2 regions of the Mycobacterium sp. D16Q16 genome follow, and region 2 is predicted to be linked to the other one. Evidence: riboswitches for the same ligand, from Rfam matches in the RefSeq annotation. Region 2 holds a riboswitch; the other holds the start of a gene.
The links. A riboswitch is a leader RNA that binds a small molecule or an ion and turns the genes downstream of it on or off. The one in region 2 is predicted to bind S-adenosylmethionine.
Positions count from the first base shown of each region.

Region 1: another riboswitch for S-adenosylmethionine. It lies ahead of B4394_RS04685 (bifunctional o-acetylhomoserine/o-acetylserine sulfhydrylase); the one in region 2 lies ahead of B4394_RS21120 (aminotransferase class V-fold PLP-dependent enzyme).

Region 1 covers NZ_MAEY01000004.1:51,212-55,202, reverse strand. Annotated here, with positions in the region: gene B4394_RS04685 (bifunctional o-acetylhomoserine/o-acetylserine sulfhydrylase) at 1-1,254, opposite strand, end outside; SAM riboswitch class IV at 1,396-1,532, opposite strand; gene B4394_RS04680 (NADP-dependent isocitrate dehydrogenase) at 1,747-3,984, shown strand.
Region 2 covers NZ_MAEY01000023.1:88,445-92,435, reverse strand. Annotated here, with positions in the region: gene B4394_RS21125 (TerC family protein) at 1-622, opposite strand, end outside; SAM riboswitch class IV at 879-991, shown strand; gene B4394_RS21120 (aminotransferase class V-fold PLP-dependent enzyme) at 1,024-2,319, shown strand; gene B4394_RS21115 (flavin-containing monooxygenase) at 2,402-3,991, shown strand; gene B4394_RS21110 (SDR family NAD(P)-dependent oxidoreductase) at 3,988-3,991, shown strand, end outside.

The sequences.
Region 1 (3,991 bases), on a different contig from region 2:
GTCGTCGATGCCCTCGATGCCGACCGCCAATCGGACCAGTCCCGGCGTAACGCCGGAGGCCACCTGTTCGGCGGGTGCGAGCTGTGCGTGCGTCGTCGTCGCGGGGTGGATCACGAGCGATCGCACGTCACCGATGTTGGCAACCTGGCTGTGCAAGGTCAGCGAATCGATGAAGGTGGTGGCCGCCTCGACGCCGCCGTCCAGCTCGAAGGCGAGCACGGCGCCGGCACCCTTGGGGGCCAGCTCTTTCGCGCGTTCGTGCCAGCGGGAGGTGGGCAGCCCGGCGTAGTTGACGTGGGTGACCCCCGGCTGGGCGACGAGGTAATTAGCGACGCGTTCCGCGTTTTCTACATGGCGCTGCACCCGCAGGCTCAACGTCTCCAAGCCCTGGGCGATGAGGAACGCGTTGAACGGCGAGATGGCGGGGCCGAGGTCGCGCAGCAGCTGCACGCGTGCCTTGAGTGCGTAAGCCGGTGCGCCCAGGTCGGCGAAGACCACGCCGTGGTAGCTCGGGTCTGGCGTGGTGAATCCGGGATGGCGGCCCTGCGTCCAATCGAAGGTGCCGCCGTCGATGATCACCCCGCCGATCGCATTGCCATGTCCACCAAGGTATTTGGTGGCCGAGTGCACCACGATGTCGGCGCCGTGCGCCAGCGGCTGAATCAAATACGGCGTGGCGACGGTGTTGTCGACGATGAGGGGAACGCCCGCCGCGTGGGCGATCTCCGAGATGCCGGGAATATCGAGAATGTCGTTCTGCGGGTTGGAGATCGACTCGGCGAAGAGTGCCTTGGTCTGCGGGGTGATGGCCCGGCGCCAGGACTCCAGATCGTCGGGATCCTCGACGAAGGTGGTTGAGACGCCCAGACGCGGCAACGTGTAGTGCAGGAGGTTGTAGGTGCCGCCGTACAGGCGCGGGCTGGACACGATGTTGTCGCCGGCCTGCGCGATGTTGAGGATGGCCAAGGTCGCGGCCGCCTGTCCGGATGCCAGCAGCAGCGCCGCCACGCCGCCCTCGAGGGCGGCGATGCGCTGCTCCACGGCATCTTGGGTTGGATTGCCGATGCGCGTGTAGATGTTGCCCTCTTCGGACAGGCCGAACAGCGCCGCCGCGTGCGCGGTGTCGTTGAAGACGTAGGACGTGGTCTGGTAAATCGGCAGAGCCCGGGCATTGGTTGCCGCATCGGGGGACTGGCCCGCGTGGATCTGCTTGGTCTCGAACGCCCACTGGGCGGTGGGATCGATATCGGTCATGGAAAACCTCCTGGTGGTCGGTGCGGGGCTGGCGGTTTAGGGCATGCGACAGCGACAACAACGACAACAGGAATGCAGGGATTCACCCCCGGGTGACAAATACTTCATCGGGCCAACCTGTCTTCTCGGGGCCCGTCATCGGACCCGCGCTTGCCGTGTGGCCGACTGTCCTTTCATAACCCAGTCGGCTACTCAACCTGGTCATCACCCGGGGCACCCCACCGCGGTTGGAGGGTTGCCGACCAGCGAGCCGGGGCTTGACGCTGGTGCTCATGACCAGTGAGAAGCCTATCGCAATTCACCGAATGGTTGCCACCAGGTATGCGAGGCGCCACTCGGCGGTGCCCGGGAGGTTGCGATGGGAGCGCGATCACAGGCCCTCCGCCCGCCTAGGCTCGGAGACGACGTGATACTGAATAGGACGAGCCTGGCGACCCACCGGTCGCCAGATCTACCTCAGATTCTGACCGACCAACGACGCCGGGAGTGACCATGAGTGCGCAGCAGCCGACCATCATCTACACGCTGACAGACGAGGCGCCGCTACTCGCGACGTACTCCTTCTTGCCGATCATCCGGGCCTTCGCCGGGCCAGCCGGTATCGACGTCCAAACCAGCGATATCTCCGTTGCCGCCCGCATCCTCTCCGAGTTCACCGACTACCTTCCCGAAGACCAGCAGGTTTCGGACAATCTGGCCGAGCTGGGCCGTCTGACGCAGCTGCCCGAGACGAACATCATCAAACTGCCGAACATCAGCGCGTCGGTGCCGCAGCTCTTGGCCGCCATCAAGGAACTGCAGGGTAAGGGCTACAAGCTGCCCGACTACCCCGAAGACCCGAAGAACGACGAAGAGAGGGACATCTTGGTGCGGTACACCAAGTGTCTCGGCAGCGCCGTGAACCCTGTTCTGCGCGAAGGTAACTCGGACCGTCGCGCGCCGCGTGCGGTCAAGGAGTACGCCCGCAAGCACCCGCACAGCATGGGCAAGTGGTCGCAGGCGTCGCGCACCCACGTCGCGACCATGAAGGAAGGCGATTTCTACCACGGTGAGAAGTCGCTGACCCTGGATCGCGCCCGCAAGGTCAAGATGGTGCTGACGACGCCCAATGGCGAGGCCACCGTGCTCAAGGCCGAGGTCACGCTGGGCGAGGGCGACATCATCGACAGCATGTTCATGAGCAAGAAGGCGCTCTGCGACTTCTACGAAGAGCAGATCGAGGATGCGTACAAGACCGGCGTGATGCTCTCGCTGCACGTCAAGGCCACCATGATGCGGGTCAGCCACCCCATCGTCTTCGGACACGCGGTGAAGATCTTCTATAAGGAAGCCTTCGCCAAGCACCAGGAGCTGTTCGACGAGCTGGGCGTCAATGTCAACAACGGCATGTCCGACCTCTACAGCAAGATCGAGGCGCTGCCCGCATCGCAGCACGAGGAGATCATCCGCGACCTGCACGCCTGCCACGAGCACCGGCCCGAGCTGGCCATGGTGGATTCGGCTAAGGGCATCTCCAACTTCCACTCGCCCAGCGACGTGATCGTGGACGCTTCCATGCCCGCCATGATCCGGGCCGGCGGAAAGATGTACGGCGCGGACGGCAAGCTCAAGGACACCAAGGCCGTCAACCCCGAGTCCACCTTCTCCCGGATTTACCAGGAGATGATCAATTTTTGTAAGACCCATGGGCAGTTCGACCCCACCACCATGGGCACCGTGCCCAACGTCGGTCTCATGGCGCAGAAGGCCGAGGAGTACGGCAGCCACGACAAGACCTTCGAGATCACCGAGCCCGGTGTCGCCGACATCGTCGACATCGACACCGGCGAGGTGCTGCTGAGCCAGAACGTGGAGGCCGGCGACATCTGGCGCATGCCGGTCGTCACGGACGCGGCGATCAAGGACTGGGTGAAGTTGGCCGTCACTCGAGCGCGGGAATCCGGCATGACAGTGGTGTTCTGGCTGGACACCGAGCGCCCGCACGAGAACGAGCTGCGCAAGAAGGTCAAGACGTACCTCAAGGATTACGACACCGAGGGCCTCGAGATCCAGATCATGCCGCAGGTATGGGCGATTCGGTACACGATGGAGCGGGTGATCCGCGGGCTGGACACCATCTCGGCGACCGGCAACATCCTGCGCGACTACCTCACCGACCTGTTCCCGATTCTGGAGCTGGGCACCAGCGCCAAGATGCTCTCCATCGTGCCGCTGATGGCCGGTGGCGGGTTGTACGAGACCGGGGCCGGTGGTTCGGCGCCCAAGCACGTCAGCCAGCTGGTCGAGGAGAACCACCTGCGGTGGGATTCGCTCGGCGAGTTCCTGGCGCTGGCCGTGAGCCTGGAGGACCTGGGCATCAAGACCGGGAACCCGCGGGCCAAGATCCTGGCCACCACGCTGGATGCCGCGACCGGGAAGCTGCTGGAGAACGACAAGAGCCCGTCGCGTAAGGCCGGTGAGCTCGACAACCGTGGCAGTCAGTTCTACCTGGCCCTGTACTGGGCGTCCGAGCTTGCCGCGCAGACCGAGGATCCGGAACTGGCCGGGCTGTTCGCGCCGCTGGCCAAGCAATTGGTGGAGAACGAGGACGCGATCGTGGCCGAGCTCGCCGCGGTGCAGGGCAGCCCTGCCGATATCGGTGGCTACTACCAGCCAGACGCCGCGAAGACCACTGCGGTGATGCGGCCGAGCCAGACCTTCAACGCCGCCCTGGCATCCGTCGAGGTGTAGCTCGACG
Region 2 (3,991 bases):
CGAAGAGAAGATCGGTGGTGCCCAGCGCGACGATCACCAGGAACATCGGCGTCATGAGTCGCGTGCCGTTTTCCTTGACCCACAACCGCAGACCGTCCCACTTGTCGGTGGTCCGCAGGTGCTTGCGGGCGAACTGCACCACGGCGTTGTCGGCGTCGTCGTCATGCTCGGTGTCGCGCGCCAGGTTGATGGCGGTGTACACCAGGAACGCGCCGAACAGATAGAAGATCCAGGAGAACTGGTTGATGGCTACCGCACCGAGGGCGATGAAGATGCCGCGGAAGATCAGCGCCAGGATGATGCCGATCAACAGGGCCTCTTGCTGATAGACCCGGGGCACCTTGAAGCTGGCCATGATGATCAAGAAGATGAACAGGTTGTCCACGGAGAGGCTGTACTCGGTGAGCCAGCCCGCGAAGAACTCCAGCCCGAACTGGCTGCCGTGGAAGACCCACACCCAGAGGCCGAACGCCACTGCGAGCCCTATATAGATGCTGAGGGCGGTGGCGGTTTCACGAACGGTGGGTTCATGGGGCCGTCTGCCGATCACCACGACGTCGACCAGCAAGATCGCGACCGTGACGGCCAGGGTGATGATCCACTCGAGCTGGGATACCTGCATGAAATAACCTCCGGTCGCCAAAACGCCGGAGGTCTCTTCCGCCGGCGAGTGACCGGCCTGCGGCACCGACCGGTCCGACAATGGCCGATGTGATGACGACACCGCAGCGAAGGAATACTCCCCTCCGCTAGTCAGTCTGCCCTATGGCGCGGGGATCGGAAAATCGGGCTGGACTGACGAGCTGACACCGCGGATTTGAAATCACCCTGCGTAATGCGCTTGACGGTGGCTGCGGACGACGAGCAGACTGCGCACAGGTCATGAGAACCAGCGATAAGCCCTGGCTAGCTGGTCGGCAACCCTCCTCCACGGTGGGGTGCTCCAGGTGACGACCGGGCCGCGCTCAACCGGGCGTGGCAAGCGTGGACTCGCCGGGCGGGTCCGGTGAGATGGGATGTCACATGTCAGTGTCCAAACAATCTGGGTCCGAGCAACCGGCCGCGCGTGTGGTGGGAGCCGACACCAAAGTTCCTCTGGCCCAAGGTGGCTGGATCAGATACGCCAATTTTGACTACGCGGCCAGCGCACCCGCGCTCTGTGCTGTCGCGGACCGCATCGCCGAGTTGCTGCCGTACTACGCCAGTGTGCATCGTGGTGCCGGATACGCCTCACGTGTGTGCACGGCTCTCTACGAGGGTGCCCGTGAGACGGTCGGACGCTTCGTCGGGGCCGCCGCCGACCACCATGTGATCTTCACCCGTAACACCACCGACTCGTTGAATCTGCTCGCCTCGGCGGTGCCGGGTGAGGTGGTGGTTCTCGATATCGAGCACCACGCAAACCTGTTGACCTGGCAGCGATATGAGGCCCGGGTGGTAGGGCATCGAGCCACCGTTGCGGACACCGTTGCCGCGCTGGCTGACGAGCTGGCCCGTCGGCCGGCCGCGCTGCTGGCCGTCACCGGGGCTTCGAATGTCACCGGCGAGGTGCTGCCGCTGGCCGAACTCGCGGCCGTCGCGCACCGGTACGGAGCGAGGATCGCCGTCGACGGCGCACAGTTGGTTCCGCACCGCCGAATCGACTTGGTGGCAAACGGAATCGACTATCTGGCGTTTTCCGGGCACAAGCTGTATGCGCCGTTTGGCGCCGGAGTCCTTGTGGGGCAAAGCGACTGGCTCGACGCCGCGAGGCCTTATCTCGCGGGTGGTGGGGCGGTGCGCAATGTTGGTATTGAGGGGGCCGAGTGGCTCGCGGGACCGCAGCGGCATGAGGCGGGCACGCCCAATGTGGTTGGCGTCGCCGCCGTGGCGGCTGCGTGCGAGGCACTGGCCGCGCTGGGGGAGATAGGCCACGTCGAGGATGCGCTCACCGCGCAACTTCGGGACGGGCTTGCCGCGATTGAAGGTGTTGACACCCTGCGTATTTGGAACAGTGGCCGGGACGTGCTGGGCATTGTCTCCTTTACTGTCGCCGGATACACACCGTCGGTCGCCGCGGCCTATCTGTCGGCCGAGCACGGAATCGGGCTACGCGACGGCAGATTCTGCGCGCACCCGCTGTTGGACAGGTTGGGATACCCGGGGGGTGCGTTGCGCGCAAGTATCGGGCTGGGAACCACCGCGAGTGACATCACACGCCTCGTCGACGCGATCGGTGAGCTTCTCCGTCGCGGGCCTGCGCTGACCTATACCGAGCGTGATGGGCAGGTCGGGCCGGTTGATGACAGGCGGCCACTCCCGGATTTCCTGGTGGCCTAGGCACCAACACAGTACCCGTAACTCATAATACGTGATACTTTCAGTTCGACACATCACAGGGTCGGACTGACAAGGACGTCGAATGACTAGTACACGTGTGCGGGGTAGCGAAGTCAACGGTGGGGAACGGGCAGTTCCCGACCATGAGGTCGTGATCATCGGAGCAGGCTTCGGCGGCATCGGAGCGGGTGTCGAGCTGACCAAAAGGGGAGTCCACGACTTCGTGATCTTGGAGAAGTGGGGTGCTGCCGGAGGCACCTGGCACGCCAACAAGTACCCGGGCGTGGCCGTCGACATCCCAACCTTTATCTACAGCTTCTCCTATGACCAGAAGACCACCTGGTCAAAGTTCTTCACCCCCGGTGACGAGCTTGAGGGGTACGCGAACGAACTCGTGGACAAGCACGAACTGCGCCGCAAGATCCGATTCAACACGCGGGTGGTGCGTCAGGAATTTGATGAGGCGCACAACATGTGGGCTCTTACTCTGGACGATGACAGCGTCATCACTGCCCGGCACGTGATCGCCGCCACGGGTGGCCTCGAGCAACCCAAGCTCCCCGAGATAGACGGCATCGATTCGTATCAGGGTGTACTGATGCATACCGCGTTGTGGGACAAGGATGTTCAGCTGGCCGGAAAACGAGTGGCAGTCATCGGCACAGGTGCCACATCGCTGCAGCTGGTTCCAGAGATCGCTCCTGAGGTTGGCCATCTCAGCGTCTTTCAGCGCACCCCCATCTATGTGGGGCCCAAGCCCGACTTGAAGTACAACGCATTCTGGCGCGCGCTGTTCGGATTCCCGGGCGTTGCCAAGGGCATTCGGCACGCCATCAACCTCAGTACCGCGTACATTCCGGACGCAGTCTTCAAGCTCGACTCCAAGTACGTCGAATCCGCGTCGATGGCCCTGGCCAACCGGATGCGTGGCTGGATGCGTACGCAGGTCGACGACCCGGTAACCCGAGAGAAGCTGCTGCCCTACTACGGTTTCGGCTGCAAGCGCCCCTCCTTCTCCAATACCTATCTCAAGACGTTCAACCGCCCCAACGTGGCTTTGGTGACCGAGCCCATCGAGCGGATCACCGAGAAGGGCCTGCTTACCGCGGACGGGGTCGAGCATGAAGTGGATGTGTTGATCTGCGCCACCGGGTTCGCGATCTGGGATCACATGCCGGCCTTCCCGACCGCCGGACGGCGCGGCAAGGATTTGAAGCAGTTCTTCCAGGAGAACCGTTATCAGGCATACCAGGGTGTTTCGATCCCGGATTACCCCAACTTCTTCCTCGTCCTCGGACCCTACGGATACGTCTTTGGGCCTTATCACATGCTGATCGAGTCGACCACCGCGCACGCGGCCCGGGTCATCGCGGAGACGAAGAAGCGTGGTGCGACCACCGCGGAGGTCAAGCAGGATGTGCACCAGGCCTACTTCGACAAGATGCACGAGCGCAATAAGAATCACCTGTGGCTCTCGCCGGCATGCTCGACGGCCAACACCTACTACATCGACAATCATGGTGATTCACCGTTCCGCCCAGGCGGTTTCGGTGAAATGTACTTCCATAACAAGTACTTCCGGCTGGACAACTATCGGTACGGTACCGAGACAGTGGCGCCGGTCGTGAAGGTGGCGTCGCGACGCAAGCGCAACAAGGAGGTTGTGGGATGA